DNA from 4 places in the Mesorhizobium sp. WSM4829 genome. Region 2 is predicted to be linked to each of the others. Evidence: riboswitches for the same ligand, from Rfam matches in the RefSeq annotation. Region 2 holds a riboswitch; each other region holds the start of a gene.

Region 1 (7,275 bases), on a different contig from region 2:
CTGCAAAGTCACTGCTCGGGAGACGTGAAGCATGTCCGGAACTTTTGTCATCGCACAAGGCGGCGGCCCGACCGCCGTCATCAACCAGACGGTGGTGGGCGCCACACTCGAGATCCGCAAGCGGCGTCCCGGCGCCAAGGTGTTGGGATCCATCCATGGCGTGCGCGGCATCCGCGACGGCAACTATGTCGATCTTTCGGCTATCCCTGAGGACCGGTTGCGGTTGATTGCTGCGACGCCGAGCGCCGCGCTTGGCTCGACCCGCGACAAGCCGGACGAGGCCTATTGCGAGATCATCCTCAACGGCCTGAAGAAGGCCGGCGCCGACGCCTTCATCTATATCGGCGGCAACGACACGTCGGGCACGCAGCAGATCCTGACCGACGCCGCCGGCGGCAAGATGGCTTTCGTCCATGCGCCGAAAACCATCGACAACGATCTCGAGGAGAACGACCACACGCCCGGCTTCATTTCGGCAGCCGAGTTCGTCGCCGGCGCCTTTCTCTCGGTCGACCTCGATTTCCGTGCTCTGCCCGGCATCTATGTCGGCATCGTCATGGGGCGGCACGCCGGTTTCCTCACCGCCGCCGCCGCCGCATGGCAGCTTGATCCCGACAGCGGCCCGCATCTCGTCTATGTGCCGGAGCGTCCGTTCTCGGCTGCGGCCTTCATCGACGATGTTCGCGCCACGCTTGATCGCCACAAGCGCTGCATCGTCGCAGTCTCCGAAGGCGTCAGCACAGCCGACGGCAAGGCGCTGGTCGAAAGTCTTGTCCCGCCGGACAAACTGGAGCGCGATGCGCATGGCAACGTCAAGCTGTCGGGCAGCGACCTGCCGGCCGCCCTCGAGCGTGCGCTGGCCGAAGGATTGCCGGGCAAGCGGGCCCGCGTCGATGCGCTCGGCTACATGCCGCGCGGCTATGTCGGCGCCATCAACCCCGTGGATGCACAGGAAGCCTTTGATGCCGGCGTCTTTGCGGTCGCCGTGGCCGAGCAGGGCGGCGGCTCGGTGGCGCTGCAATATGACGGCAAGAAAACCGTGCTGAACACGGTGCCGCTGAAAAACGTCGCCGGCAAGACCCGTCACATGCCCGACGATTTCATGCTGCCTGAGGTCAATCAACTCTCCGATGCAGGAATGGCCTATCTGAAGCGGCTGGTTCCCGAAAAATACAAGGTCGGAAAGCCGTTCGTCTGAGCCGGCTCGGTTCTGATGCCGGAATCTTCGTGATGCGTGACTGGTTCAGCAAGACCGTCATCGACGCCGATACGACGATGCTGACCGAGCCGTTCGTGCATGATTTCGTGCGCGCCAACATCTGGCATCTGCGTGGCCGCGACGTCGACCTGCTTGTCGACACCGGCATGGGGATTTGCCCGCTGGCGCCGGAGATCGACACGCCTGATGGCAAGCCGCTGCTCGTCGTCGCCACCCATATCCACCTCGACCATGTCGGCTCTCTGCACGAATTTCCGTTGCGAGCCGGGCCGAGGGTGAGTGCTGCGCAATTCGACAGCATGGATGACGCCGTCACCTACGCCCACATGTTTCATGATCTCGACGGCGCCGTCTCGAAGCTGCCGGCACCGGCCTGGAGAGTGGCCGAATACAGAATCCAGCCGGCGCCGCTGACGCGGACGCTTGACGAGGGCGATCTGGTCGACCTTGGCGACCGGCAATTCCGGGTGCTGCATCTGCCCGGCCATTCGCCGGATTCGATCGCGCTGTTCGATGAGGCCGACGGCCTGTTCTTCGCCGGCGACGCCATCTACGACGCCTTGCTGATCGACGACCTGCCGGATTCCGACCGATCAGCCTATCGCCGAACCATGCAGCGGCTGCTCGATCTGCCTGTCAGCATCGGCCATGGCGGCCATGGACCAAGCTTCGACGCCAAACGGATGCGCGAGATCGCCACCGGTTATCTCAGGCGAACAGACGGCGCATAAGCCAAGAATCTGGTTGCCCGCCAGAGTATCTTTGACAACATTGGTGAAGGCCGACAGGCGGCCTGATGCAAACGGATTGTCTCGATGGTCACCCGCGGCTTCTCTTCAGGACGAAAGCCCCCGACGGATGCGGATGCGCGTATCCCGCCGGGGCAGTATCTCGAGCAAGGGTTTCCGGTGCTGTCGGCCGGGCCGACGCCGCCTGTGCGCACCGAGGACTGGTCGTTCACGCTCAAGCACGGACCGCGGCCGATCAAGACGTGGAACTGGACAGAGTTCAACGCGCTGCCTTTGACCAAGATGACGCGCGACATCCATTGTGTCACCGCGTGGACCAAGTTCGACACGGCGTGGCAGGGTGTGCTGGTCGACGATATTCTGGCGGATGCCGGCATCGAGCCACCGACCGCCTTCACGCTGGCGCTGTCCTTCGACGGCTATACAACCAACGTGCCGACGCAGGATCTCACTGCCGGCAAGGCAATGGTGGCGCTGCTTTACGAAGGCAAGCCGATCACGCCGGACCATGGCGGCCCGGCGCGGCTGCTGGTTCCGCATCTCTATTTCTGGAAGTCGGCCAAATGGCTGAACGGCCTGCAGTTCACCGAGCGCGACGAGCCCGGCTTCTGGGAGCTGCGCGGCTATCACATCTATGGCGACCCGTGGCGCGAGCAGCGCTATACGGGCGATCCATGAGCAACGCGCCGGCGGCGCAGTCGCCCTGGCAGACGGTGACCATCGCCCGCATCGAAAAGCGCACGCCGCGCGTCACCAGCTTTTTCCTCCAGCCGTCGCGGCCCTTCGCCTATCGTGCCGGGCAGCATGTCGATGTCAGGCTGACGGCGCCGGACGGCTATCAGGCGCGCCGCTCCTACTCAATCGCCTCGGCGCCGGAAGCCGGCGAGCCGATCGAGCTGGCGATCGAAAGGCTCGATGATGGCGAGATCTCGCCCTTCTTCCACGATATCGCGGCGGTTGGCGACGAGGTCGAGTTGCGCGGACCGCTCGGTGGCCACTTCGTCTGGTCCGACAGCGACGGCGGCCCGCTTCTGCTGGTCGGCGGCGGGTCCGGCGTGGTACCGCTGATGGCGATGATCCGCCATCGCGCCGCGCGCAGATCGGCGGTGCCCGTGGCATTGGTATTTTCCGCACGGGTCTGGGACGAGGTGATCTTTCGCGACGAGCTGATCGACTTCCACGATCGCCGGGACGGCTTCGATCTGGTGTTGGCGCTGACCCGCGAGGCCGCCCGGCGCCCGTCAGACTATTCGCGGCGGGTCGATGCCGCGATGATGGAGCAATCGATGCTGCGGCTGCCCGCGCCGCCAAGGTTCGCCTTTGTCTGCGGCTCGAATGCGTTCGTGTCGGCCGCCGCCCAGGCGCTGATCGATGCCGGTGTGCCGGCAAGCCTCATCCGCACCGAACGCTACGGGGTTTAATGCATGTCACGCAAAAAATGTGCAGCGGTTTTGCGATGACGACATCCATAAAAACAATAACTTAAAGCGCGTCGCATGAATCCATTCAGCCGCGACGCGCTTTAAGCTCCCCGGTCAGGCGTCGACCTCGAGCGCCGTCAGCGGCTTCGAACAGCAGGCAAGAATGAAGCCGTCGTCGATCTCGTGATCGAGGATGCCGCCATTGTGGCTCATCTCGACCGTGCCCGAGACCTTTTTCACCTTGCAGGTTCCGCACAGGCCGAACTCGCAGGCTGCGGGGATGCGTACGCCCGAAGCGCGCGCCGTCTGCAGCACGGTCTGGCCGGCAACGCATTCGGCATCAATATCCGAAAGCGAAAAGCGGATCGGCGTTGCGGCCTCGGCAGGTACCTCGATGCCGCCCTCTGCTGGCCCACCTTTTGCCGGCCCACCCTCTGCCGGCGAACCGAACGGGGCCGGAATTTCCTCCACCGCCGGGGCCGCAAAGCTCTCCTGATGGTAGTTGGCCATGTCGAAGCCGGCCGCCTCTAGCATCTGCCGCACGGCGCGCATGAACGGGTCGGGGCCGCAGCAAAAAATTTCGCGCTCGCGAAAATCGGGCGCCAGCAGCGGCAGCCGTATCGCGTCGATCCGGCCCATATGGCCGAACCAGCCTCACGACTGGACCGCTCCTCGATCATGAAGCCGAGCGTCAGGCCCGGCATGCGGCTGCCGAGCAGCTCGAGCTCTTTGCGGAAGATGATCTCCTCGGGCTTTCGCGCGCAGTTGACGAAGCCGACATCTGTCCATGGCGCGCAGTCGTTCAGCCAGCGCAGCATCGACATCATCGGCGTCACGCCTGAGCCGGCCGAAATGAACAGATACTTGGCCGCTGGATGGCTGTGCAGCGAAAAGTCGCCCGCCGGCCCATAGGCCTTCACGTGAACGCCGGGTGTCAGATTGTCGAACATCCAGCGGGTGCCGAGGCTGCCGGCCTGCGCTTTCACCGTCACCGCGATCGAGAACGGCCTCGACGGCGAGGACGACAGCGTATAGGTCCGCATCATCGGGCCCTCGGTGGTCGGCAGTTCCAGCGTCACGAACTGCCCCGGTCTGTAGCGGAACCAGGTCTGGTTGTCAGAGCGGAAGGTGAAGGTCTTCACGTCAGGCGCCTCGTCGCTGACGCCGATGACTTCCAGCACCTGGAGCCTGTCGTTCCAGGGCGCCATCTCGTCGAGATGGCGGTAGAGGCCAAGGTCAGTCATCGCATTCATCCCCTTGAGCTCGTTCAGGCGACGCTGCGCAGCGCCGGCCGCCCGGCCTCGGCAAGGCGCGGCCCGATGAAGGAGGCGTACCATTCGACGAACTGGATGACGCCGCCCTCATGCAGTTCCGAATAGGGGCCGGGCTCATAGGCCGGCGACAGGATGCCGAAGGCGTTTTCCTCGACAATGCGACGGTCCTGGTCGTTGGTCTCGGTCCAGACATGGGTGAGTTCGGCGAGGTCGTAATCGACGCCTTCGACCGCGTCCTTGTGGACAAGCCATTTGGTGGTGACGGCCGTTTCCGTGGCACTGATCGGCAGCACGCGGAAGGTGACGGCATGATCGCCGAGGATATGGTTCCAACTCGTCGGATAGTGATAGAGCAGCAGCGAGCCGATACGGTCGGTCGAAACGCTGTCGGAAAGGTTCTTCTTCACCGCGCGTCTTCCCGTCATCGTGTAGCTGACGGCGTCGCGCAGCAACGGCGCGCGGGTGGCGCGATACTGCCCGGCCGGATCGATGCGGAACTTGCTCGGCAAGCCCGCCGCCTCGCATTTCGCCCAGTGCGCGAGCATCTCTGGATCGCTGTCGGCGCCCTGCACGCCGGTCACGGTCGGCGCTTCCGGGAATGTCTTGCAGAGTTCCGGATGGTTGCCGGCGCAATGGTAGCACTCGCGGTTGTTCTCCCAGACGAGCTTCCAGTTGCCCTTCTCGACGATGGTCGATTCGAAGGCGATTTTTGCCTCGCGCAGCCGGTGCGGCAGGAGGTAAGGCTCGATCATGGCGCGCATCGGCGCGAAGTCGGCCGGCTCGTTGGCCAGGCAGATAAAGATGTAGCCGCCAACGCTTTCGCAAGCCACCGGCTTCAGGCTGAACTGGCTCTTGTCGAAGCCGTCTGCCATCTGACGAGCAAACAACAGCCGGCCATCCAGCTCGTAGGTCCACTGGTGATAGGGGCAGACCAGCTTCGCCGCAGTGCCCTTGTCGGCATTGCAGACACGGCTGCCGCGATGCCGGCAGGAATTGTGGAAGGCATTGATCTTGCCTTGCTGGTCGCGGACCAGCACGACCGGATAGTCGCCGATCTGGGCGGTGATATAGCTGCCAGCTTTCGGCAACTCGCAATCGTGGCCGATGAACAGCCAGTCGCGATACCAGATCAGCTCCATGTCAAGCTTGAAGAAATCTGGATCGGTGTAGAAGGGCTGCTCGAGCGAATAGCCTTGCCTGCGGCCGTGCAAGAGCCTCAGCATGTCGTTGCGCGCGTCCATGTCCTGTCCTCGTGTAAGGACTGAACTGGTGGTGATGGAGGGAGGACCGTTTGCACGCCGGCGACAGGGCCGGACGTGCATCATCCACCTCTTGACCGCCCACCGCGATCAGTCGAGTCTGAAAATCTCGGGCTGGTTTCCGGGCTCTGGAGTGTCCTTGCGGACTCGTCGCGACACCTTCCCAGGCTTGTGGCCCAGTGGTCTCCCGTTGCGACTTGAACTCCACCACCGTTGCGGGGGCAGCGCCGGGTTCTGACCGGCTTCCCAATTCTCCGCTTCGTCGTCACCAAGCGGCACCTGAGATGGCGTGATCTAATCATGCCGGCCGGCTGACTGCCGGCATGAAAGCGACATCGTATCCATGCGGCGCGACACCGCCGGCGAAACCTGCAGGTTTATATCTGCAGGGCTGAAACCGCACTTTGTCGGCGGCCATTGTCGGCTGCCGTGACATCGAATCCGACCCGCGGCGGAAACCAGGAAGGTTAACAGTTTACAAAAGTGACTATTAGCCGCTTCTAAAATCGAACCGAACGGTTCGTTTCTGTTGACAATGCGTGCAGCACGCTGTGAACGCAAATTCGCCAATCCGTCAAATCATGAATGGCTAATTTTGAATAAGCTATTGAAAACAAACCATAAAACCATGGTAGTAGATGTCTCTGGTACAATTTCAAGGTGTAGATTCTTGGTCCACACGGAACAACTTCGTGATTGGAATCCGCCGAATGGCCTTCCCACATCGGGGCTGTCCGAACGACGCGCGCATCCTCCCAAGACACGCCGCTAGACGGACTGAAGACCAAGATACTGGAGTACTAAAATGAAAAAGATCGCTCTTGCTGCCGTCGCCGTTCTGGCCATCACCGGCAGCGCCTTTGCCGGCAGCGACCATTATGGGTCCGACGCCGCCAACCAGCCGACTGCTTCGGTCGACAGCTCGTATACGGCCTCTGTCCAGACGCCGGCTCACGCTGAAAAGCAGCCCGTTGGCCAGGGCGCCGACCGCAACCTTTTCGGCAACAATTAACAGCTGGTCCCAAACAGCAAAGTGGCGGTCCGCCGCTCGGGATCTGAGGAACTCAGGAGTATTTGAAATGAAGAAGCTCATTCTTGCCACCGCCGCCATTGTGGCCATCTCCGGCAGCGCTTTTGCCGGCAGCGACAACTTTGGATCGAACGGCGCCAACCAGCCGGCCGCTGCGGTCGACAGCAACTCGTACACGGCTTCGATTGGGAATTCGGCTTCGGCGCAGAATCCGGTTCCGGCTGACGAGAAACCCGTCAACGGCAGCGACCGCAACCTGTTCGGCAACAACTAACAGTTCGTTCCAACAGCGGCGGCGGCATTTGCCCGCCGGGCTGGCGGAA
Region 2 (7,275 bases):
GCACTGTTCTTCGATCCACGCCTTTCGTCCTCTGGCGTTTTCTCCTGCAACTCGTGCCACAACCTGGCCACCGGGGGCGACGACAATCGTGAAACTTCGATTGGCCATGGTTGGCAGAAGGGGCAGCGCAACGCGCCGACGGTGTTTAACTCTGTCTTCAACAAATCGCAGTTCTGGGACGGTCGCGCCGAAGACCTGAAAGCTCAGGCCAAAGGGCCGATACAGGCCGGTGTCGAAATGGCCAACACATCGCATCGAGTGGTCGAGACGTTCAAATCGATGCCGCAATATGTGGAGTGGTTCCATTCAGCTTTCCCGGATGAAGCCGATCCCATCACCTTCGAAAACGTAGCCAATGCACTCGCAGATTACGAGGCGACACTGGTCACGCCGGCCCCCTTCGACGCCTTCCTCAATGGCGATGACACCGCCATCGGTCCCGAAGAGAAACAGGGCCTGGCCCTTTTCATCGAAAAGGGCTGCTCGTCCTGCCATTCCGGTGTCAATCTTGGTGGGGAAGGCTATTATCCATTCGGCCTCCTTGAGAAGCCTAGCGCCGACGTTCTGCCGGAGAACGACAAGGGACGATTTGCCGTCACCAATGTACCAGAGGATTCCTATGTTTTCCGCGTGCCGCCGCTGCGCAACGTAGCAATCACCGCGCCATACTTTCATTCGGGCAAGGTCTGGGACCTGAGAGAGGCCGTCGCTATCATGGGCACCACCCAGCTTGGTCAAGAGCTAACGCAAATCGAAATCGATAGGATCGTTGCCTTCCTTCATTCGCTGACCGGAAAGCGACCGGAGATTACATATCCCATCTTACCGACTGAAACGCCCACAACACCTCGGCCTCGATCCTAGGCATTGGGAAAGCAGACGATCGCGGCGGGGCCTGTGAGCATTTCCTTGCCCGATCTGGGCGAATTGCCACGAGCGTCCCCGATTTGGCCGCGATACGTCGCCGACGATTGAGCGGCGCACGTCGGGGGAGGAGCCACTGCTTTGCACAGCGATGCCCCTCGCGGGGAGATCGACGGCAGCCAGGGTGGCGTCCCGTCAGCACCTCCGCAAAGTCACATCGGCCAATCGCCCTGCCAGTCCATCACCACCTTGCCCGAATTACCGCTGCGCATCGCGTCGAACCCAGTCTGGAAGTCGTCAATTCCGATGCTGTGCGTGATCAACCCACTGACATCGAGCGGACCCTGCACCAGGGCGATCATCTTGTACCAGGTCTCGAACATTTCGCGGCCATAGATGCCCTTGAGATGCAGCATCTTGAAGATGACCTTGTTCCAGTCGATCTCGAAGCCGGTCGGTGCGATGCCCAAAATGGCGATCTTGCCGCCATTGTTCATGGCGTCGATCATGTCACGGAAGGCGGGGGCCGCACCCGACATTTCGAGGCCGACGTCAAAACCTTCGGTCATGCCGAGCGCCGGCATGATATCACGCAGCTTTTCCTTCGACGCGTCGACCACATGCTGGACGCCCAGTTTTTTCGCCAGCGCCAGCCGCACCGGGTTGATGTCGGTGATGACCACTTTTCGCGCGCCGACGCATTGAGCGACCAGCGCAGCCATGATGCCGATCGGCCCGGCGCCGGTGACCAGCACGTCCTCGCCGACCAAATCAAAGGAGAGTGCGGTGTGCACGGCATTGCCCAGGGGATCGAAGATTGCGGCGATCTCGTCGGGCACGTCATCAGGGATCGGCACGACGTTGTGCTGCGGGATCGCCAGATATTCACCGAAGGCACCCGGCCGGTTGACGCCAACGCCGAGCGTGTTGCGGCACAGATGCCCCCTGCCCGCCCGGCAATTGCGGCAATGGCCGCAGACGATGTGGCCTTCGCCCGAAACACGCTGGCCGATCTTGTATTCGGTCACCGCCGCACCGAAATCGGCGACCGTGCCGACGAACTCGTGGCCGGTCACCATCGGCACCGGCACGGTCTTCTGCGCCCACTGGTCCCAATTGTAGATGTGAACGTCGGTACCGCAGATCGCGGTCTTCTTCACTTTGATCAGAACGTCGTTGGGGCCGATTTCCGGCACTGGCACTTCTTCCATCCAGATGCCCGGCTCGGCCTTGGCCTTGACCAGCGCCTTCATCATGTTCGACATCAGTAGCTCCTTACACCTTGGTTGATTCCGCTCCTCGCCACTGCTCGGGTAGCCTGCACGGCGAAAAAGGTACGCTCGGAGAGCGCAGCTTTGATTCTTGGACCGATAGTAATGTGAGCGGCTGCCTTTGCGTCGAAGCAACATTCCACCGCGAGCCGTGCGCATGAAAAGCTCCGTTCCAGCGAACCTCAGCAGAAGCGGAGCAAACGCCATGCCAGATGCAGCCAAGTTTCAATTAAAGCGATGAGTAATGGTCGCAGCTTGCGGCTGGGCGGTATGTCGATGTCCGCCACATGCGACGCATTCCCTCGATACCGATGCTCTCGATGGTCGATCTCGCCGCCGATATCTCGATGGTGCCGGTGCACAGGCGGCATCCGCAAGCGTTCGCCCCTCAGTGAAGTGTCTGTTGACCCCTGGCTGTGTGAGAGGCTGAAGCTCATGGACAAAGCCGCCTTCCCCCATTTCGTGATCGAGATCATCCGTCCTTCGGACCAGAAGCGCTTCCCGGATCCTGCCCGCCGCTGGGCCGTCGAGCGGACCTTCGGCTGGACGACAAGGGTGGGGACTCGCGCGCGTCGACCGACCTGTGCGCGGCTTTTCGATGTCGTCCTTTCTGCTTTGAAATTGTCTGCGAAGCCCGCTGGTCACATGTTTGCCGGTCACAGTGGCCTAGCGACCTGCGCCTGCACTTTCTCCCGCAGCGCGCATGCTGCAGCGACCATGTTGATGAGGGCAGGGCGGACCTCCTCCCATTTCCTTGTTTTGAGGCCACAGTCCGGATTCACCCACAATTGGCCGTCCGACAGTCGCTCGCGGGCAAGTTGGGCGAGATGCAAAATCTCGCCAATCTCCGGGACACGTGGTGAGTGAATGTCGTAGACGCCAGGACCGATTTCGTTGGGATATTTGGACTTTGTGAAGGCGTCCAGCAGTTCCATTTTGGAGCGCGACGTCTCGATCGAAATGACGTCCGCGTCCAGTTCAGCAATCGAGTCGATGATCTCATTGAACTCCGAATAGCACATGTGGGTGTGAATTTGGGTCGCGTCCTCTACACCCGTTGAAGCGAGACGGAAGCATTCGACTGCCCAGCCGAGATAATGTTTCCAATCGGACTTCCGCAGGGGCAAGCCTTCGCGAAACGCGGCCTCATCGATCTGGATCACCCTTGCGCCAGCTCTTTCAAGGTCGGCCACTTCATCGCGGATGGCGAGTGCGATCTGGCGGCAGGCCTTGGCGCGGGGTACGTCGTCGCGAACAAAAGACCAGTTAAGAATCGTCACTGGGCCTGTGAGCATGCCCTTCACCGGCTTTTTCGTTAGCGACTGGGCAAATTGCCACCAGAGAACCGTCATCGGATTGGGCCGCGATACGTCGCCGAAGATGATGGGAGGGCGCACCAGCCGGGAGCCGTAACTTTGCACCCAGCCATGCTGGGTGAAGGCGAGGCCGGACAGCTGCTCGCCGAAATGCTGGACCCTGTCGTTTCGTTCGAACTCGCCATGTACCAGCACGTCCAGCCCGATCTCCTCCTGCCAGCGGACCGCCGCCTCGGTCTCCTTCTCCAGGAAGGCCTGGTAATCGACATAGCTCAGCCGGCCCTTCGCATGAGCGGAGCGCGCCCTGCGCACCTCGGGCGTCTGCGGGAAGGACCCGATCGTCGTCGTCGGGAACGGCGGCAGGCCGAGCGTGTCAGCCTGGACTCTGGAGCGCTTGGCAAATGCGCTCTTTCGTTGCTTCATGGCGCCGTCAATGCTGATAACCCGCCCATGGACGAGCGGATCATGGACCTTTCCAGACATTGCGCGCGCCGCGGCCGCCTCGGCAGAAGCTTTCAGTGCGCCTGCTACGGCCTCCCTGCCTTCGGATAAGGCTTGGGCCAGCACAAGCAGCTCTTCACTCTTCTGGGCGGCGAATGCCAGCCACGAACTGACATCCACATCGAGCGCGGTCTCCATCCGCAGGTCCATCGGCACATGAAGCATCGAGCAGGACGGCGCAATCTCGACGCGATCCAGCGGCCAGCCGGCAACTACCGGCTTGATGCGGTCGAGAATGGCAGCCAGGTTCGCGCGCCAGACGTTGCGGCCGTCGATCAAGCCAAGTGAGAGCACCAGATCCTTCGGTGCGAGCCGACCAACCGTCTCCAACTGCTCGGGAGCGCGCACGAGGTCGAGATGCAGGCCCGCCAGGCGCAGCGAAAGCGCGGTCTCCAGATTGTCTCCCAGCGGCCCGAAATAGGTCGCCAGCATAATTTTCAACTTGGGCGCGGCTTTCGACAGCTGCCCATAGGTGAATTCGAAGGCAGCTCGTTCGTTCGGGTTAAGATCGAGCACAAGGGCCGGCTCATCAATCTGCACCCAGTCGGCCCCCGAGAGATCCAGCCTCTGCAGGAGTTGCTCGTAGACGGGCAGCAGGCGCGGTAGGAGCGCTATGGGATTGAAGCCCTGGTCGGGAGACTTCGCCAGCTTGAGGAAGGTCACCGGTCCAAGGATGACCGGGCGTGCCGGAGCTGGGCGACGATCAGACATTCGCCCTCTCGTCGGCGAAACCAGTCGATCACTTTCTGGAGGCAAAAGAGCTCGGCATCCATACACGCGTATCGGTCGCCGGCGAGAACTGAAATTCGCGCTCGAAAGGCTTGGCCGTCGACACTAGGTTGGCAGCAGACGCCAGCTGGAGCGAGCAGCACGATTTTCCGGACCAGTAGCTTTTGCTGCGGTGTCGAGCACATGGTCATACAGTGAGAAATCGTTCGACGGGATTTTCGACACGCCGCGGTCGATGTAGTGGTAGTTAGTGTCGAACCATTTGGTCATTTCCATCGCGGTTACGCGCTGCCCCTGAACTGCATGCCCGTGACTGGCGTGTCCACAACCGCAGTATCGCCGTGCCAGCTCGTTACGGCTGGACGGGCGGCGAGGTCCCGCTTGACATCTACTTCGCGATAGCGCGCGGGACGACATGCCAAGCGTTGCTATGGGAACTTGCTGGGAGACATTCATTCCATACCCCGATGGTTGCGGCGGGGACAAGGAAGGCGCTAGCAGGCCGGCATAAACGCCGAGCTGCCGCGGCCACCAGACACCCCGCCCGTGGACGTTGTTTACCGTGGCAGGTCTCCTGGCTCGCGGGTCACAGCCTCTGCCCCGTCTTCCCGGGGCAGTTCGCCCCAGTGACATTGATGGGTTTGGCTCGCCGCTTACAATTGCGGGGGCAGCGCCGGCATTGCACCGGCTTCCCTCTTAGCTCCGCTACGGCAACGCCTAGCGGAGAACCACGACACGCGAACAATCGCAGCAGCCCGCTTTGTTGCCGTATAAAGAAATGTTTATGTGTTTATGTGAACCGTTCACCTGCGGCGTGTTTCCAAAGTAGCAGGTCGCGGTAGAGCTGAGCCATTTGCGCCACTCGCCGGTCTGCGCAGGCTGTGCCTGGCCGCTCGGGCAATCTGCCAGTCTACGATCCCGGCTCAAAACAACTTTCGTCAAAAAGGGTGTTGGCCATCATGATCGGCCGGCAGTACTGGCCCGAAGTGCGACAACGTCCCTGAGCCTCAACGATCAGAAATTCGGAGAAAAACCGCCATCCTTCACGCAGGCACGCGACATTTCCATTTACCCGCGCCTGTCTGGACAGCCTGCACTACGGCAAGGTGGGCAGCACCTCGCGGAAATGCTGCCCTACAACAGCCCCGCCTGCGTGGCCTCGCGGCGCAAATTCTGCCGCGGCCTGGGGCCGATCTGCTGGATCACCAATCCGGCCGCCAGTGAGCCAAGGTCGCCGCAGGTCTGCAGGTCGCGGCCTTGCGTGTAGCCATGCAGGAAGCCGGCGGCATAGAGATCGCCGGCGCCTGTCGTGTCGACCAGTTCCTTGATTGCGGTCGCCTTGATCACCACCGTTTCGCCGCCGCGCACGATCACCGAACCTTTTTCAGAGCGGGTCACGGCGGCGACCCTGCAATCCTTGCGGATCTGGGCCAGCGCCTCGTCGAATGACGATGTCTGGTAGAGCGACTTGATCTCGTGGCTGTTGGCAAAGACGATGTCGACCATGCCCGAACGCATCAGGTCGAGGAATTCGTCGCGGTAGCGGTCGACGCAGAACGAATCCGACAATGTCATGGAGACTTCGCGGCCTGCCGCGTGCGCCAGCTTCGCCGTCTGCCGGATCGCTTCCTTGGCGCGCGGCGGGTCCCACAGATAGCCTTCGAAATAGGTGACCGCCGCACCCGAAGCCTTGTCTGCTTCGACGTCCTCCGGCCCGAGCTCGATGCAGGCGCCGAGATGGGTGTTCATCGAGCGCTCGCCATCGGGCGTGACGAAGATCATCGAGCGCGCCGTCGGCGGCTCGCCCTTGAGCGGCTTGGTGTCGAAAGCAACGCCCTGCGCATGGATGTCATGGGCGTAGATTTCGCCGAGCGGGTCGTTCGAGACCTTGCCGAAGAAGGCGGCGCGACCGCCGAAGCTGGCGACACCCGCCGCCGTGTTGCCGGCGCTGCCGCCGGAGGCTTCGATGGCCCGGCCCATGCGGCTGTAGAGCAGCTCGGCGCGCCTCGTGTCGATCAGGTTCATCGCGCCCTTGATGATGCCGTTCGTCTCCAAAAATGCCTCGTCGCACTGCGCGATGATGTCGACGATGGCATTGCCGATGCAAAGCACGTCATAATCCGGCATCAAAATCTCCGCCAAAAACCCAAGCCGGCTTCTCGCCACGCCGGGGCCGGCCTGTTTTTGGCGAATGTGAAATGGTCGCCCCATGCCGACGCATCCAATACCGGCGCATCACGCAGCTGCCGGTCCTGCCTCACGCAACAGGTCGTCGGCTCTGTCCGTCTTTTCCCAGGTGAACTCCGGCTCTTCGCGGCCGAAGTGTCCGTATGTCGCGGTCTTGCGGTAAATCGGCCGTAAGAGATCAAGCGCCTTGATGATGCCTTTCGGCCGGAGATCGAAAAGCTCAAGGACGGCGCGCTCGATCCTTTTTTCATCAATCTTTGCGGTTCCGAATGTATTGACGAGGATAGAGACCGGCGCGGCAACACCAATCGCGTAAGCAAGCTGAACCTCGCACACCTGCGCCAGTCCGCTGGCAACGACGTTTTTTGCAACGTACCGCGCCGCATAGGCGGCCGACCGATCAACCT
Region 3 (7,275 bases), on a different contig from region 2:
TGCGCTTCACCCGCCGCGGCGTGGCCGAAGATGCTCGGAAGCCCGCGGGAAACGCCGGTGTCCACCGTGACGGTCGCGCTCATGCCGGTGCGCAGCGCCATCCTGGCGTCGGCATCGGCCAGCTGCAGGCGCACCGGAATGCGCTGGGTGACCTTGACCCAGTTGCCGGTGGCGTTCTGGGCGGGCAACAGCGAGAACTCGGCTCCGGTGCCAGCGCCGATCGCCTTGACGGTGGCTTCGAACGTCCGGCCCGGGTAGGTGTCGACCACGATTTCAGCCGTCTGGCCGGGCTTCATATTGGTGAGCTGGGTTTCCTTGAAATTGGCATCGATCCAGGTATCGCCGGTCTCGACCAGCGAAAACAGCGGCGTACCCGAGCCGACATACTGGCCGACCTTGAACGAGGCAGCCTGGCTGATGATGCCGTCGGCCGGCGCCCTCACCGTGGTCTGCGCCAAATCGTAGGCAGCCTTGTCGCGCGTGGCGAGCGCCGCCATCACGGTCGGATGCCTGTCGGTCTCGATATCGGGATTGCCGCCAAGGCCCGCCTTGGCGCTGAGGATGCCCTGTTCGGCCACGGCCAATTGCTGCTTGGCCTTGTCGAGATCGTTCCTGGCCTCGTCCAGCGACGACTCGGCGTTGATGCCCTTGCGGGCCAGGTCGGCGGCCCGGTCGTATTGCGACTGCGCATAGTCGACCTGGCTGGCGTCCGACTTCTCCTGCGCTTCCGCCTGGCTATAGGCCGCACGCAGCTGCTCGACATTGAGGCGCGCGCCGGCCACCGCCGCGTCAGCTTGGGCCAATGCGATCCGGTAAGGCTCGGCATCGATGGCGAACAGCACGTCGCCCTGCTTGACGGACTGGTTGTCGAAAATGTCGACTTGGACGATGCGGCCGGCCGTATCGGCGGCGATCGTGACCTTGGCCTGCTGCAGATTGGCGTTCTCGGTCTCCTGGTAACGGCCGCCGGTCACCCAGACGTAGCTGCCGCCGGCGATCAGCGCCACCGGGAGCGCCGACATCAAAAGCATGCGGCCGGCACGGCGCTTCTTCTTCGGCGCCACCGGCGCCGGCGCTAGCTGCGGAGCGGCCGTAACCGGAGTTGCCGCCGGCTGCGCGGGAGCTTCCAACTCCAGCTTGGTCGCATTCTCATCTACCTTGGCTACCGCGTTCATGCTGCTGCGCCTTCTGCACTCTCGACTTTTTCGCCACTCTCGACATTTTCGCCCGGCGCCGGCTCGCCGTCCGCCAGGTTCCTGGTCATCGTCTCCAGTGCCTTGATCAGGACGCGACGATCTTGCGGCGACACGCCGGCCAGCGATTCTTCATAGACTTCGCCAGCAAGGCTCTTGATCTCAGCGTAGGCCTGGCTCGCCTTGGCGGTCGGGAAGATCATGCGGACGCGGCGGTCGGCGGCATCGGCGCGGCGCTCGATCCAGCCGCCCTCCTCCATGCGGTCGACCAGGCGCGACACGCTGATCGGCTCGATCTCGAGAAGCTCGGCGAGCCGGGCCTGGGTGATGCCTTCTTCCTTGGCGACGCGGACCATCAGCCGCCATTGCGCCGAGGAAAGGCCGAGCCCGCTGGCGCGCGCCTCGAAGCGCTTGCGCATCAGGCGCTGCACGTCGTGGATCAAAAAACCCAATCTGTCGATGCCGTCGGAAACCATGAGCGGCATATATTATAAGCGTGCTCACTATTCAAGACGCGGCATTGTGCCAGAAGCCGGCAAGTGTGCATGGCAGCCCATCATGAACGATTGCGAATGAGCATGGTGACCACGAAGAAAGCGCCGACCGAACTGGTGATGATGCCGATCGGCAGTTCCTGCGGCGGCAGCAGCGTGCGCGCCAGAAGATCGCTTGTCAGCAGCAGCATCGCTCCGAAGAGGGCACAGCTTGCAATCAGGCGCAGATGCAACGGGCCGGCCAGGGGCCGGGACAGATGCGGGATCATCAGCCCGACGAAACCGATGACACCTGCGACCGAGACCAGGATCGCCGTCGAGAAGGCAGCGACGAGAAACGCCGTCCTGCGCATCCGCACAACCGGCACGCCCAGGCTTTCGGCAGCATTCTCGCCGGCCAGGAAGGCGTCGAGCTTGCGATGGTTCCACAGGCCATAAGCAAGAATGGTGCCCGCGCCAAGAGCAGCCAGCCCGACATTGTCCCATCGCGCCAGGCCGAGCCCGCCCATGGTCCAGAACAATACCGAGTGAGCGGCGCGCTGGTCTCCGGCGAAGACGAGATAGTTGGTCAGGGCGATGAACATGACGAGACGGCAAGCCCGGCCAGTATCAGCCGTTCGGGGCCTTGCCCCCTCACCCGCGAAACCAGCAAAAGCACGATGCCGGCGGCCAATATGCCGCCGGTGAAGGCAGCAACCGGCAACGTCCAGATGCCGAAACGGTCGCCAAAAATGGTGATGACGGAAACAGCGCCTGCCCCGGCACCGGAGGACAGCCCGAACAGGAACGGATCGGCGAGATCGTTTCGGGTTACCGTCTGCAGCAGCGCGCCGATGACGCCCAGCCCGGCGCCGACACAGATCGCCATGATCGTGCGCGGCAGCCTGAGATCGACAATTATCTTGGCGACCGGGATATTGCCGACCGGGATATTGCCCACCGGACCGGGCACGAGATCTCCGTCCAACCCGGCCGCATGTCCGAGCGCAGCAATCACGTCGCTCAACGCTATGACCGTCGATCCATAGGCGATCGACAGCAGAGCAAGAGCGGCGATTGCTGCCACTCCTGCTGCCATGGCCAATTCGAACGCCCTGTGGCGCAAGCTCAGAAGGCTTCCGGGTGCATCGCGCCGGCGATCTTGCCGATCGCCTCGATGTTGGCAGGTCCGGGGGTCAATTCGGCATAGCGCAGCGCGACGAAGCGCTCGTTCCTGACCGCATCGGTCTCCTTCATTGCCGGATGGACTTTGAGGAAGTCGAGCAGTTTCCTGTAACCGCCGCCGTCCTGATAGTCGAGCAGGATCAGGAACTGCGGATTGCGGGAAGCGACCGTTTCCCAGTCCGTGTTGCCCCAACTCGTCTGCATGTCGGCCATGATGTTGTCGCCGCCGGCAGCGGCGATCATGGCGCTGGGGATCGCGAACTTGCCTGATGTGAAGGGTTTGTCTTCGCCGGAGTCGTAGAGAAACACCCGCGTCCCCTCGCGGTCGCCGACCTTTGCCGTGATATCGGCGAGTTGCGCTTTCCAGCCTGAAACGAGTTTTTTCGCCTCGGCTTCCTTGCCGAAAATCCTGCCCAGCTTTTCGATGTCGCCGTAGAGCAGGTCCATCGAGGCGGCGGGGCGGTTGTTGTCGAGATGGATGCAGCTTTCCGTCAGCACCAGCGTCTTGATGCCGTGCGGCGCCAGCGTATCTGGCGTTACCTCGCCGCCCGGCTTCATGCCGTAATACCAGCCGGCGAAGAAGAAATCGGGCTCGACTGCAACCAGGTTTTCGAGCGTCGGGTATTTCGGCGCAAGTTCCGGAATCGCGCCCTGCCCGGCCTTGAATTCCGGACCGACGTTGTACCATCCGGTGATGCCGGTCAGGCCGACGATCGACGGTTGCAGCCCCAGCGCGAAGGCCATCTCGGCCATGTTCATATCCTGGATGACGGCGCGCTTCGGCGCGGCGTCGAACGTCAGCGGCGTGCCGCAGCTGTCGACTGTTACCGGGAAAGCGAAGGCGGTCTGGGCAAGCAGGAGAGAGGCAAAAGGCAATGCGAGGCGTTTCACGGGTGTTGCTCCTTGGTTAGATCAGAAGAGGCACGGTTCGGGACTTCGAACACCGTGAGTTCGCGGTCTTCGGTCGGATGGCGCAGCCGAAGCACGTCGACGCCGAAAATCTCGCGGATCAACTGCTTGGTCAGCGCCTCGCGCGGACCGGCGAGTGCCTGCAGGCGGGCCTCGTTCATCACCGCGACCCTGGTGGCAAATGGCGTGACCAGCGACAGATCATGCAGCACCGCCACGACGGTCATGCCAAGCTGCGACACGAGTTCGAGAAGTTCGCTGCGGGCGCGCGGATCGAGATGATTGGTCGGTTCATCGAGGAACAGGATTTTCGGCTCCTGGGCGACGGCGCGCGCCAGCTGGGCGCGTTGCCGCTCACCACCCGACAGCGAGCCGATCGTGCGGCCGAGCAGCGGCAGCAGGCCGGTTCTGCGAAGCGCTTCGACGACGACGTCGCGTTGCTCGCTCCTGCGTCGCCAGCCGGCATGCGGGACCCGCCCAAGTCCGACGTAGTCGATCACGGCAAGCCGCGGATCGGGCTGATCGGTCTGGCCGACGACCGCCATGTGCAGCGCCCGCTCGGCGGCCGGAAACGTCTCCAGCCGGCGTCCGGAAAATCTCACATCTCCCGCGCTCGGCCGCAGCGTGCCGCAAAGCATGCGCAGCAGCGTCGTCTTGCCGGCGCCGTTGGGGCCGATGATAGCGAGGCGGTCTCCCGCCGCGACCGAAAGGCTGACCGCACTGACCAGGCGCTGGCCATTCGCCGTGGCGCTCAGTTCACGCGCTTCAAGAAGAGGCTGGCAGGCGTCCAACTTACCGTCACTTTCTCAATGGCGACGGAAGGAAGCTGGACCGGCCAACAAGACCGATGTCCACGTCTCCTCCCGGCACACCCCGTCCGGTCAACTCGTGCGATGGCAGGTCTCCTGGCTCGCGGGTCCTTGCGCCATCCTGCCTTCCCAGCCTTGCCGGCCAGTGGCATTTTCGGATTTTGCTCGCCGCTTACAGTTGCGGGGGCAGCCACGGCCTCGATCCGAAGATCTCACCGTGTTCCCTTTTCACCCCTCGCCTTTCGGCTTGAGGACCATCAGTCAGCCACCCTAGTTTTCCGCCAATCCCAGCGCAATAAGTTTCCGGGGTTCGGAGTGCCCCGCGAGCAATGGTCTTGTCAGAACGAGCATACCGAATCCCGTAATGTAATAACGTTACTACTTAAAAGACAACGCCTGCTCCCGTCAAGCCCTTCGCCCAACGCCTTCGACTTGCCGACCAGCGTCGCATTGCGCGGTGCGCAATTTCGATCAAACTGCCTCCACCAGGAAGCGATACCATGACCTGGCCAATGCGCAGTCCCACAGCAAGGAGCCATATGAACCCGACCGAGAAAGCGCTGTGGTTCGTCGAAAGCCATCTGCCGGAGGCCATCTCCCTCGACGATGTCGCCAACAGCAGCGGCGTGTCGCGCTTTCACGTGACGCGGGCTTTCGGCGCGGCGACCGGCCGTTCGGTGATGGGCTACCTGCGTTCTCGCCGGCTGACCGAGGCGGCGCGCAGGCTCGCCGCCGGCGCACCGGACATCCTCTCGGTCGCGCTCGACGCCGGCTATGCCTCGCATGAGGCTTTCACCCGTGCCTTCCGCGACCAGTTCGGCACCACGCCGGAACTGGTGCGCGCGCAAGGCTCGCTCAAAAACCTCGATCTCGTGGAGCCGATCCTGATGGACCAGTCCTTCCTCACCAATCTCGAGCCGCCGCGTTTCGAAACCAGCCGGCCATTCCTCATCGCCGGTCTCGGCGAGCGCTACAGCTGCGAAACCAGCGCCGGCATCCCGATGCAGTGGCAAAGGTTCGGCCCCTATATCGGCAACATTCCAGGCGAGGTCGGCGACATCGCCTATGGCGTCTGCGTCAACGGCGACGATGCAGGCAATTTCGAGTATATCGCCGGCGTCGAGGTGTCCGATTTTTCGGACCTGCCGAAGGAGTTTTCGCGCGTACGCGTGCCGGCGCAGAAATACGCCGTGTTCGCCCATCGTGACCACATCTCGACCATCCGCCGCACGGTCAACACGATCTGGAACAAATGGCTGCCTGCCTCCGGGCACAAGATTGCCGACGCGCCCGAGTTCGAGCGCTACGGCCCCGAATTCGATCCGCGCAGCGGCAATGGCGGGCTGGAAATCTGGATACCGGTCAAAGGGTGAGGAAGGGCCTCCGCCTTATCTTGCCTTCTCCCCTTGTGGGAGAAGGTGGCCGAGCGAAGCTCGGTCGGATGAGGGGTGCTCCAGCTTGGCACCGCCGGCACTCCGGCCAACACCCCTCATCCGTCTCGGCGCTGCGCGCCGATCCACCTTCTCCCACAAGGGGAGAAGGGAAAAATGCTACAACTCCAGGTTCCAGTTCTGGCCGACCAGATTCTTGCCGAAGGCGTGGTGGCGTTCCTGATTGGCCAGCTTGAACCCGGCCGCCTCGTAGATGCGGCGCGCTGAGGTGAGCACGTCGTTGGTCCACAGCGTCAATTTCTTGTAGCCCTTGGCACGGACAAAGCCGATGCATTCCTCGACCAGCCGCCTGCCGATGCCGAGACCGCGCGCCGAGGGTTCGACATAGAGCAGGCGCAGCTTCGCCACCGCGTCCGACTGGCGCACGAGAAAGACCGAGCCGACGACTTCCCCTTCCCGCTCGGCGATCCAGCTGCGTTCCCATTTCGGATCGTAGGATTTGACGAAGGCGCCGAGGATTTCGGCGACCAGCGCCTCATAAGTTTCGTCCCAGCCATATTCCTGCGCATAGAGCAGGCCCTGGCGATGGATGATCCAGCCGATGTCGCCGACCTGCAAGGACCGCAGCATGTAAGGGACCCTGGGCTCTGCACTCTCGCCCAGCAGGCGCTGCACCGTCTGCATCGCCTTGACCAGCCTGTCCTGCTCCGGTGCGGAAAGCCGGTCGAGCAGGGCCGCGACCTGATCGTGCGAACCCTGGTTCAGCGGCGCGAACGCCGCTCTTCCCGCCGGCGTCAGTGCAATCGACGAGCGCCGAGCATCGGCTTGCGTCGCCACGCGCTCGACCAGGCCGCGCTCCTCGAATTTTTTCAGCAACCGGCTGAGATAGCCGGGGTCGAGACCGAGATCGCGCGCAAGATCGGTGGCGGTCGGGCCATCGCGATGCGCCAGTTCATAGAGCACCCGGGCCTCGGTCAGCGAGAAGGCGCTTTTCAGCAGCCCTTCGTCGAGCAACCCGATCTGGCGGGTGTAAAAGCGGTTGAAGCCCCGCACTGCATCGATCCGCTCCCTGCCGGGTTGATGATGACTCGTCATGGCATCCTCCTGCCCGCACAAGATCAACCATTTAGTTGACTCAGTCAAGTATCAGTTCGAAGCAGGCTGCGGCTGTCGATCAGCTCACTCAGCGCCTTGACTCTCGCCAGCCACCGGCTTATCTCACCGCCACGTTAGCACTCGCCATTGGTGAGTGCTAAGCGTAGGTCCGGCGCCGCCGGGCTTATAGGTTTGTCCGGCGCCGCCGGACGGAGGAACT
Region 4 (7,275 bases), on a different contig from region 2:
ATGTCCGCCGCCCGATAGGTGTCGGCCAGGTCCTCGTCGGCAACATAGCCGGAGAAGACGACACGATCCTGCAAGCCTAGCTGTTCGACCTGTTGCTTGAGCTGGTTGAGGATCTTCTGTTCCTGCTCGTCCATGTTCTCGCCGCCGACAGCGAGCCTCAGGACCGCATCCGGCACACGCGGCGCCACCACGGAAAACGCATCGATCAGCAGGTCGTAGCCCTTGTTGGTGGCGAGCCGGCCGAGCGCCAGGACCGTTCGCCCTTCGAAGCCGAGCCGATGGCGGATCAACCGACGAGACGCCTCGCTGACGGGGAAGAACCGGTTGTCGTCGTAACCGGGCGGGATCATGTGCACGCGGTCGCGCTCGAGGCTGTAGTCCTCGACCAGCATGTCGACCTGCGGCGGCGTTGTTGCGATCACCATGGCGCAGCTTCGATAGATGATCGTCTCGTGCTTTATGCGCTCGCTGAAATTGAACTCGGCCTCGAACGTATCGGCCTTGTCAGGGTAGTCGGTCTTCATCTGGCGCTGCTTCCATATGCCAAGCGAATGCGGCGTATGGATGTGCGGGATATTGAGCGCTTCGGACAGCCGCTGCCCCGCCACGCCCGCATCCCAGTAGTGACTGTTGATGAAGTCGTAGGAGAGATTTTCCCGGCGAATCAGGCGCAGCGCGTTTTCACACCACTCGAGAAGGTGGCGGTGGAGATATTCCTTCGGAATAAAATCGGGTCCGCCACAGGCGACACGCAGGACGCGAACCCCGTCGGCCACTTCATCGACAGGAGGCTGGTCTTCAAATCGTCGCGTCCAGATATCGACGGCATAACCCAACTGGGCCAGCTTTTTGGCAAGTTCCAGGACATAGACCACCTGTCCGCCGGTATCGGCCGCGCCCAGTGGCGGGTTGGCTGCTACGTAGCCGTGGGTTGAAATGAGAGCAATTCGAGGTATCGCCGCATCCGAGTCCGGCATCTGTATCCTTCTCTACGATTGATCTGCGCACGCCGCAGCATGCACAAGTTCGATTATATAAGGTTTCCAGCCGCCATCCGCAAATGTCGAAAGCGCCGGGCGGCCGCCAGGCTGGTGGCACGTCGGTGAGAATATTGACTCCGCCCGCAATGGTGGCCCCCAGAGACGCCGATAGGGGAATATATCGGAGAACCTCGGGGCGACGATTATGGGAGCCGGACAAGACATTGGCTATTGGTCGATGACTGCCCGCTGACATCGACTTCGAAATCTGACAGACGCTGTAGCAATTTGACGCTGCTCATGATCCTTTCTGGAAATCGATTCCGATTTCCATGGTCATGCGCTAGACCTAACACGCAGCTTTTCCGGAATTCTGATGGCGGGAGGCGCCGGTGGAAGGCCAGGACGAACAGACGACCGGCGCCAGGACTGCTGAGGACAGCGCCGACATCTATGGCGAGGACGGCGCCATTCTGTCGTCGTTCCTTGCCCAGATCGGCGCCGCGATCGCCGATCGCGACACGCTGACGCTGAAGCGTGAGGTCGACGACCTGCACCAATCGGAACTCGGCGACCTGATCGAGGCGCTCCATCCCGAACAGCGCCGCGCGCTGGTCGAATTGTTGGGCGCCGACTTCGATTTTTCCGCGCTGACCGAGGTCGACGAGGCGATCCGCCGCGACATCGTCGACAGCCTGCCCAACGCACAGATTGCCCAGGGTGTGCAGGACCTCGATTCCGACGACGCGGTCTACATTCTCGAGGATCTCGAAAAGGAAGACCAGGACGAGATCCTGTCGCAACTGCCGTTCACCGAGCGGATCAGGCTGCGCCGCTCGCTCGACTATCCCGAAGAGACCGCCGGCCGCCGCATGCAGACCGAGTTCGTCGCGGTGCCGCCATTCTGGACGATCGGCCAGACCATCGACTACATGCGCGAGGACAACAACCTTCCCGACCGCTTCAGCCAGATTTTCGTCATTGATCCGAGCTTCAAGCTGCTCGGCGCCATCGACCTCGACCAGATCCTGCGCACCAAGCGCTCGATCAAGGTCGAAGAGGTCATGCATGAGACCAGGCACGCCATTCCGGCGACCATGGACCAGGAAGAGGCGGCACGCGAGTTCGAACAATACGACCTTCTCTCCGCTGCCGTCGTCGACGAGAACGAGCGGCTGGTCGGCGTGCTGACCATCGACGACGTGGTCGACGTCATCCAGCAGGAAGCCGAGGAGGATCTGCTGCGCATGGGCGGTGTCGGCGACGAAGAATTGTCGGACAGCATCCTTTCGACCTCGCGCTCGCGCGTTCCGTGGCTGCTCGTCAACCTTTTGACGGCGTTCCTGGCGGCCTCGGTGATCGGCTTGTTCGACCGCACGATCGAGCACATCGTGGCACTGGCCGTGCTGATGCCGATCGTCGCCGGCATGGGCGGCAATGCCGGCTCGCAGACCATGACGGTCACGGTGCGGGCGCTGGCGACGAGGGACCTCGACATCTACAATGCCGGCCGCATCATCCGCCGCGAGATGGGGGTGGGCTTCATCAACGGCATCATCTTCGCCATCCTGATCGGCATCGTCGCGGCCGCCTGGTTCCGCGATCCCAATCTGGGCGGCATCATCGCCGCGGCGATGATCATCAACATGTTCGTGGCCGCACTTGCCGGCATCCTGATCCCGCTGCTGCTCGACCGGTTCAAGATCGACCCGGCCGTGGCTTCGGCGGTTTTCGTCACGACGGTCACCGACGTCGTCGGCTTCTTTGCCTTTCTCGGCCTCGCCACATGGTGGTTCGGCGTGTGAGCGACGCCCGCTCAATTGACTTTTACGTAAATGCCATGCGAGATTTTGGAACAGCCTTTGGCCGATTCTGACACGCGTGCGGATAGCGAGGCCGCATGGTTGGAACTCGCAGCACGGCCGGGCATTTGGAGTGATGATGCGGGAATATTATTCGATAACCGAACTGACCCGCGAATTCGACGTTTCGACGCGGACGCTGCGCTTCTACGAGGACGAGGGGCTGGTGCAGCCGGTGCGGCGCGGCCGCACGCGGCTGTTTCGCCCGTCGGACCGGCATCTCATCCGCCAGATCATGCGCGGCAAGAGGCTCGGCTTTTCGATCAACGAGATCCGCGAAATCATCCAGATGTACAAGGAGCCGCCCGGCGAGGTCGGTCAGCTCAACCTGATGATCAAGCGCATCGAGGAAAAGCGCGAGGATCTGCGGCAGAAGCGCCGCGACCTCGAAGAGACCCTGGCCGAGCTCGACCAGGCCGAGGAGTCCTGCGTCGAGCGGCTGGTGGAGCTTGGCGTCAACACCTGAACTTAGACGCTGGAGGGACAGCGCCCCCCTCTGTCCTGCCGGACATCTCCCCCACAAGGGGGGAGATTGGCAGCTTCGGCGCTGCCTCAAATCCAGCGCCGCACAATTTTCGCGTAATCCCGGTATTTCTTGCCGAATTTCGTTGCCAGAACTTTTTCCTCGCCCTCGATCGCCATTTTCTGCGTTGCATAGGCGGCGATGATCGCCAGCGGTAGGAACCATACGTTCCCCGAGATAAGGGCGACGCCGATCATCAGCAGCGTGTTGGCCAGATAGATCGGATTGCGGCTGACGGCGAAGGGGCCCGATGTAACCAGATGGTCCGGCACGGCGTTCGGGTGGAGCGTCGTCTTTGCCCGGATCATGATGCGGATCGCCGTGAACCAGAGTGCGACGACGCCGAACAATGCCACCCAGCCGGCCGCGAACAGGATGTCGCCCAAAAGGCCGCCGATCCATGGCAGCGGATAAAGCAAGCCAAGCGCGATGCTGACGGCGATGGCCGCGACATAGATCAGCGGCGGCCACGGTATAAACCCCGGTTTTTGCTGTCCCGGTTTCTGTTGGCCCGGTTTCTGCTGATGGTCGGTCATTGTGCTCCTCCCTCCATCAAAGTGCCGTCGGCCTTGGCAGTGCAGGCGCCGGCGAGCTCGTCGAGATGCGCCTTCCATTCCGCAGCCTGGTCGTTGCGGTAGAGCCGATCAAGCGTGGCCTCGCCCTCGAGCGTATCGAGCATGCAGACACAATAGCTGCTGCAGAACTCCGTGTCGCGCGATTGCTCGCACGATGCCTGGCACTCTTTCAGGAAGGTGACCTGCCTGGTTTCGACCGCTGCCGGCATGACTTGCGAAATCAGCCAGACCGAGCCGATCAGCACCGGCTGGTGGATCAGATAGAAGGCGAGGCTGTGCCGGCCGATAAAGACCAGCGGATTAGTCCAGCGGCCGGGCGTCAGGCCCGCCAGCCGCGTCAGCATGCCGGAGGCGAAGGCAAGCTTTGCCGCTGCGATGCCGGCAAGCACAGCGCCGAACCATGGAAACAGCGGGACATAATCGTTGGAGCGCGGGTTGGTTGCCGACAGGCCGACCCACCACAGGGCCGGATGATCGAAGATCTCGGACCTGAGGTAGAGCGGCGCGGTGATGACGAAAGCAGCGACAACCAGCGTCAGCAGCGCCGGCAGCCGCAGAAACGCCAGGCCGAGCAGGCTGGCGAGCGCGATCTCGTGCAGGATGCCGAAGAAGATGAAACTGTCGGGTGTGGCAAGCCTGGTGGCGGCCGATATGCCGAGCGCCGCCCCGCCGACCATGGCGAAGCGTTTCCAGAAGCCGTTCCAGCGGATTTGCTTGCCATGGGCAAGGAACAGGCTGACGCCGACCAGGAACAGGAAGGTCGAAGCGATGCAGCGCGCGTAGAATTTCCACCAGCCAAAGGCAGTCAGGCCGGGATCGGTGTAGCCGAAGAATTCGAGATCCCAGGTGAAATGGTAGCTCGCCATGGCAAGCAAAGCGATGCCGCGGGCGACGTCGATAGCGATGATGCGCCTGGATCGGTCCTGAACGGCCGGCGTAGGAATGGTCATGGTCTCGCAATCTGATTCAGTGCTGCAAGACGACTATCATGGTTGCCCCGGACAAAAGAAGACAAGGCGCCGCCCTTCTTCCTTCTCCCCTTGTGGATTGGCGAGCAGCGCCAAGACGGAAGAGGGGTGTTGGACGGAGCGCGGCTTTTGCCAAGCTGGAACACCCCTCATCCGACCTCGCTTCGCGAGGCCACCTTCTCCCACAAGGGGAGAAGGAAGAGCCCACGAGAAACGATTACCTTGACGGCGCATTCGCGCTGCTAGCTGGCGGAATTTGGTTTGCCGGGCGCGGCGATTCTGCCTATAGTCGCACCCGTCGTCGGTTCCGTTTTGGAACCAAGAGGGAATGCGGTAGGGGCAAAATTCGCCCGATGCCGTGGCTGCCCCCGCAACTGTGTGCGGTAGTCCTCTCCATATGCCACTGAAGATTTTCTTCGGGAAGAGCTTCTTCGGGAAGGTGGGGAAGGGCGCTGATCCGCGAGCCAGGAGACCTGCCGGCGACAGGAGAACTGACTTCTATGCCCTCGGGTGGAGGGCGAAAGGACAAGACATGAATACCGCTTCCGTCTCGCTCGGCGCTTCCGTCTCCTCGCAGTCGCGCTTCGTGCAGTTGGCGCTTGCTGCATTTCTCGGCGTTTTCGTCATGGGTTTTGTCGGCTTCTCGCATATCGATGCGGTCCACAATGCCGCCCACGACTATCGCCATTCGATGGGCTTTCCCTGCCACTGACGAGGGGCTGACACCATGACACTGTTTCGCAACGTCGTGTTCATCGCGGCGATCGCAGGGCTAGTGGCCGGCGTCGTTCTCGCCTGCATGCAGGCCTACGCCACGGTGCCACTCATCCTCAAGGCGGAAGTCTACGAACAGGCCGGCGGTGGTCACACGCATGACCATGGTTTGTCGCCGGCCGCAGCAGGCAGCAATGCCATGAGCAGCGTCGTGCCGGCTGAAGCTGTCATCGCGGAAGAGGAAGGCTGGGCGCCGGCCGATGGCTTCGAGCGCTTCGCCTTCAACGTCGTTGCCAACGTCGTCACCGGCATCGGCTTTGCGCTGATCCTGGTCGCCGCTTCGGAATTCGCCGGCGGCATCGGCAATTGGCGACTGGGCCTGTTCTGGGGCGTTGCCGGCTTTGCCGTGTTCACGCTGGCCCCGAACCTTGGCCTGCCGCCCGAACTGCCAGCGATGCCGGCGGCCGATCTCGCCCAGCGCCAGATCTGGTGGACGGCGACCGTGGTGGCGACGGCTGCCGGTCTCGGGCTGCTCGCCTTTCGCAAATCGCTGCCGCTGGCGGTGATTGCCGTGGCGTTGATCGTCGCGCCGCATATTGTCGGCGCGCCGCAGCCCGACAGTTTCGAATCGCCGATCCCGGAAGGCCTGCACCACCAGTTCGTGGTGGCGGTGACGCTGACCAATCTGGTGTTCTGGCTGGTGCTCGGCGCCGTCGTCGGCTTGTTGCGCGGCCGCTTGACCGGCACCGCAACCAGCCTGCGCGACAGCCTTGCCTGATCGCGCTGCTCCAGGCAGCAAGCTGACCCTGGTCGTCGGCGGTGCACGCTCGGGCAAGAGCGCGCATGCCGAAAGCCTGGTGACGGACTGTCCGGCGCCGTGGGCCTATATCGCCACGGCGCAAGCATATGACGACGAGATGCGCGAACGCATCGCGCTGCACCGGGCACGGCGCGGCGAGGGCTGGACGACCATCGACGCGCCGCTCGATCTCGTCGGCGCGATCGAGGCGCTGCCTGACGGCCGGCCAGTCCTGATCGACTGCCTGACGCTGTGGCTGTCCAACCACATGCTGGCCGAACGCGACCTTGAGGCCGAATGCCGAGGGCTGGCGGATGTGCTGTCGCGGCCGCGCGGGCCGTGGTTCGTGGTTTCCAACGAGGTCGGGCAAGGCATCGTGCCCGACAATGCGCTTGCCCGCCGGTTTCGCGATGCCGCCGGCCGGCTCAACCAGCAGGTCGCCGCCGTCGCCGGCACGGTGCTGCTGATGGTGGCGGGGCTGCCGCTCAAGGTGAAATGATATGACCGCTATCGACGACAGGGACGAGCAACGCCACCGCGCCAAGATGGCCAAGCGCAAGGCGGTGCAGGATGCCGAGGTCGCGGCCAAGACGGTCGAGAAGGGACTGCTGATCGTCAACACCGGGCCCGGCAAGGGCAAGACCACTTCCGCCTTCGGGCTGGCGCTGAGGATGCTCGGCTACGGCAGGCGCGTCGGCGTCGTCCAGTTCATCAAGGGCAAATGGCATACTGGCGAGAAGGACGCCTTTGCCGCTTTCGGCGACCGGGTCGTCTGGCACACGATGGGCGAGGGGTTTACCTGGGAAACGCAGGATCTGAAGCGCGACATCGCCGCCGCCGAGGCTGCCTGGGCC

What was found. Region 2 has a riboswitch for cobalamin ahead of metE (5-methyltetrahydropteroyltriglutamate--homocysteine S-methyltransferase). Riboswitches for the same ligand answer to the same signal wherever they lie in the genome.
Region 1: it holds a riboswitch for cobalamin, as region 2 does, so the genes downstream of both, AC0L17_RS02270 (aromatic ring-hydroxylating oxygenase subunit alpha) here and metE (5-methyltetrahydropteroyltriglutamate--homocysteine S-methyltransferase) in region 2, are expected to answer to the same signal.
Region 3: it holds a riboswitch for cobalamin, as region 2 does, so the genes downstream of both, AC0L17_RS30695 (ABC transporter ATP-binding protein) here and metE (5-methyltetrahydropteroyltriglutamate--homocysteine S-methyltransferase) in region 2, are expected to answer to the same signal.
Region 4: it holds a riboswitch for cobalamin, as region 2 does, so the genes downstream of both, AC0L17_RS11710 (CbtB domain-containing protein) here and metE (5-methyltetrahydropteroyltriglutamate--homocysteine S-methyltransferase) in region 2, are expected to answer to the same signal.

The regions. Positions count from the first base shown of each region.
Region 1 is NZ_JBVVQJ010000001.1:492,555-499,829, forward strand. Features, by position in the region: gene AC0L17_RS02245 (diphosphate--fructose-6-phosphate 1-phosphotransferase) at 32-1,198, shown strand; gene AC0L17_RS02250 (MBL fold metallo-hydrolase) at 1,231-1,950, shown strand; gene AC0L17_RS02255 (molybdopterin-dependent oxidoreductase) at 2,035-2,646, shown strand; gene AC0L17_RS02260 (FAD-binding oxidoreductase) at 2,643-3,389, shown strand; partial or broken gene AC0L17_RS02265 (FAD-binding oxidoreductase) at 3,504-4,633, opposite strand; gene AC0L17_RS02270 (aromatic ring-hydroxylating oxygenase subunit alpha) at 4,657-5,904, opposite strand; cobalamin riboswitch at 6,018-6,220, opposite strand; gene AC0L17_RS02275 (DUF680 domain-containing protein) at 6,728-6,934, shown strand; gene AC0L17_RS02280 (DUF680 domain-containing protein) at 7,002-7,226, shown strand.
Region 2 is NZ_JBVVQJ010000042.1:27,275-34,549, reverse strand. Features, by position in the region: gene AC0L17_RS28865 (cytochrome-c peroxidase) at 1-864, shown strand, start outside; gene tdh (L-threonine 3-dehydrogenase) at 1,077-2,129, opposite strand; gene AC0L17_RS28855 (hypothetical protein) at 2,318-2,611, opposite strand; partial or broken gene metE (5-methyltetrahydropteroyltriglutamate--homocysteine S-methyltransferase) at 2,792-5,029, opposite strand; cobalamin riboswitch at 5,229-5,429, opposite strand; gene AC0L17_RS28845 (adenosine kinase) at 5,816-6,808, opposite strand; gene metK (methionine adenosyltransferase) at 6,917-7,275, opposite strand, start outside.
Region 3 is NZ_JBVVQJ010000050.1:210-7,484, reverse strand. Features, by position in the region: gene AC0L17_RS30715 (HlyD family secretion protein) at 1-1,175, opposite strand, end outside; gene AC0L17_RS30710 (MarR family winged helix-turn-helix transcriptional regulator) at 1,172-1,669, opposite strand; partial or broken gene AC0L17_RS30705 (FecCD family ABC transporter permease) at 1,750-2,765, opposite strand; gene AC0L17_RS30700 (ABC transporter substrate-binding protein) at 2,795-3,742, opposite strand; gene AC0L17_RS30695 (ABC transporter ATP-binding protein) at 3,739-4,551, opposite strand; cobalamin riboswitch at 4,639-4,843, opposite strand; gene AC0L17_RS30690 (AraC family transcriptional regulator) at 5,109-5,942, shown strand; gene AC0L17_RS30685 (bifunctional helix-turn-helix transcriptional regulator/GNAT family N-acetyltransferase) at 6,120-7,055, opposite strand.
Region 4 is NZ_JBVVQJ010000009.1:160,122-167,396, reverse strand. Features, by position in the region: gene AC0L17_RS11735 (glycosyltransferase family 4 protein) at 1-977, opposite strand, end outside; gene mgtE (magnesium transporter) at 1,373-2,785, shown strand; gene AC0L17_RS11725 (MerR family transcriptional regulator) at 2,922-3,308, shown strand; gene AC0L17_RS11720 (methyltransferase family protein) at 3,395-3,901, opposite strand; gene AC0L17_RS11715 (heparan-alpha-glucosaminide N-acetyltransferase) at 3,898-4,890, opposite strand; cobalamin riboswitch at 5,194-5,403, shown strand; gene AC0L17_RS11710 (CbtB domain-containing protein) at 5,441-5,620, shown strand; gene AC0L17_RS11705 (CbtA family protein) at 5,636-6,400, shown strand; gene cobU (bifunctional adenosylcobinamide kinase/adenosylcobinamide-phosphate guanylyltransferase) at 6,423-6,920, shown strand; gene cobO (cob(I)yrinic acid a,c-diamide adenosyltransferase) at 6,922-7,275, shown strand, end outside.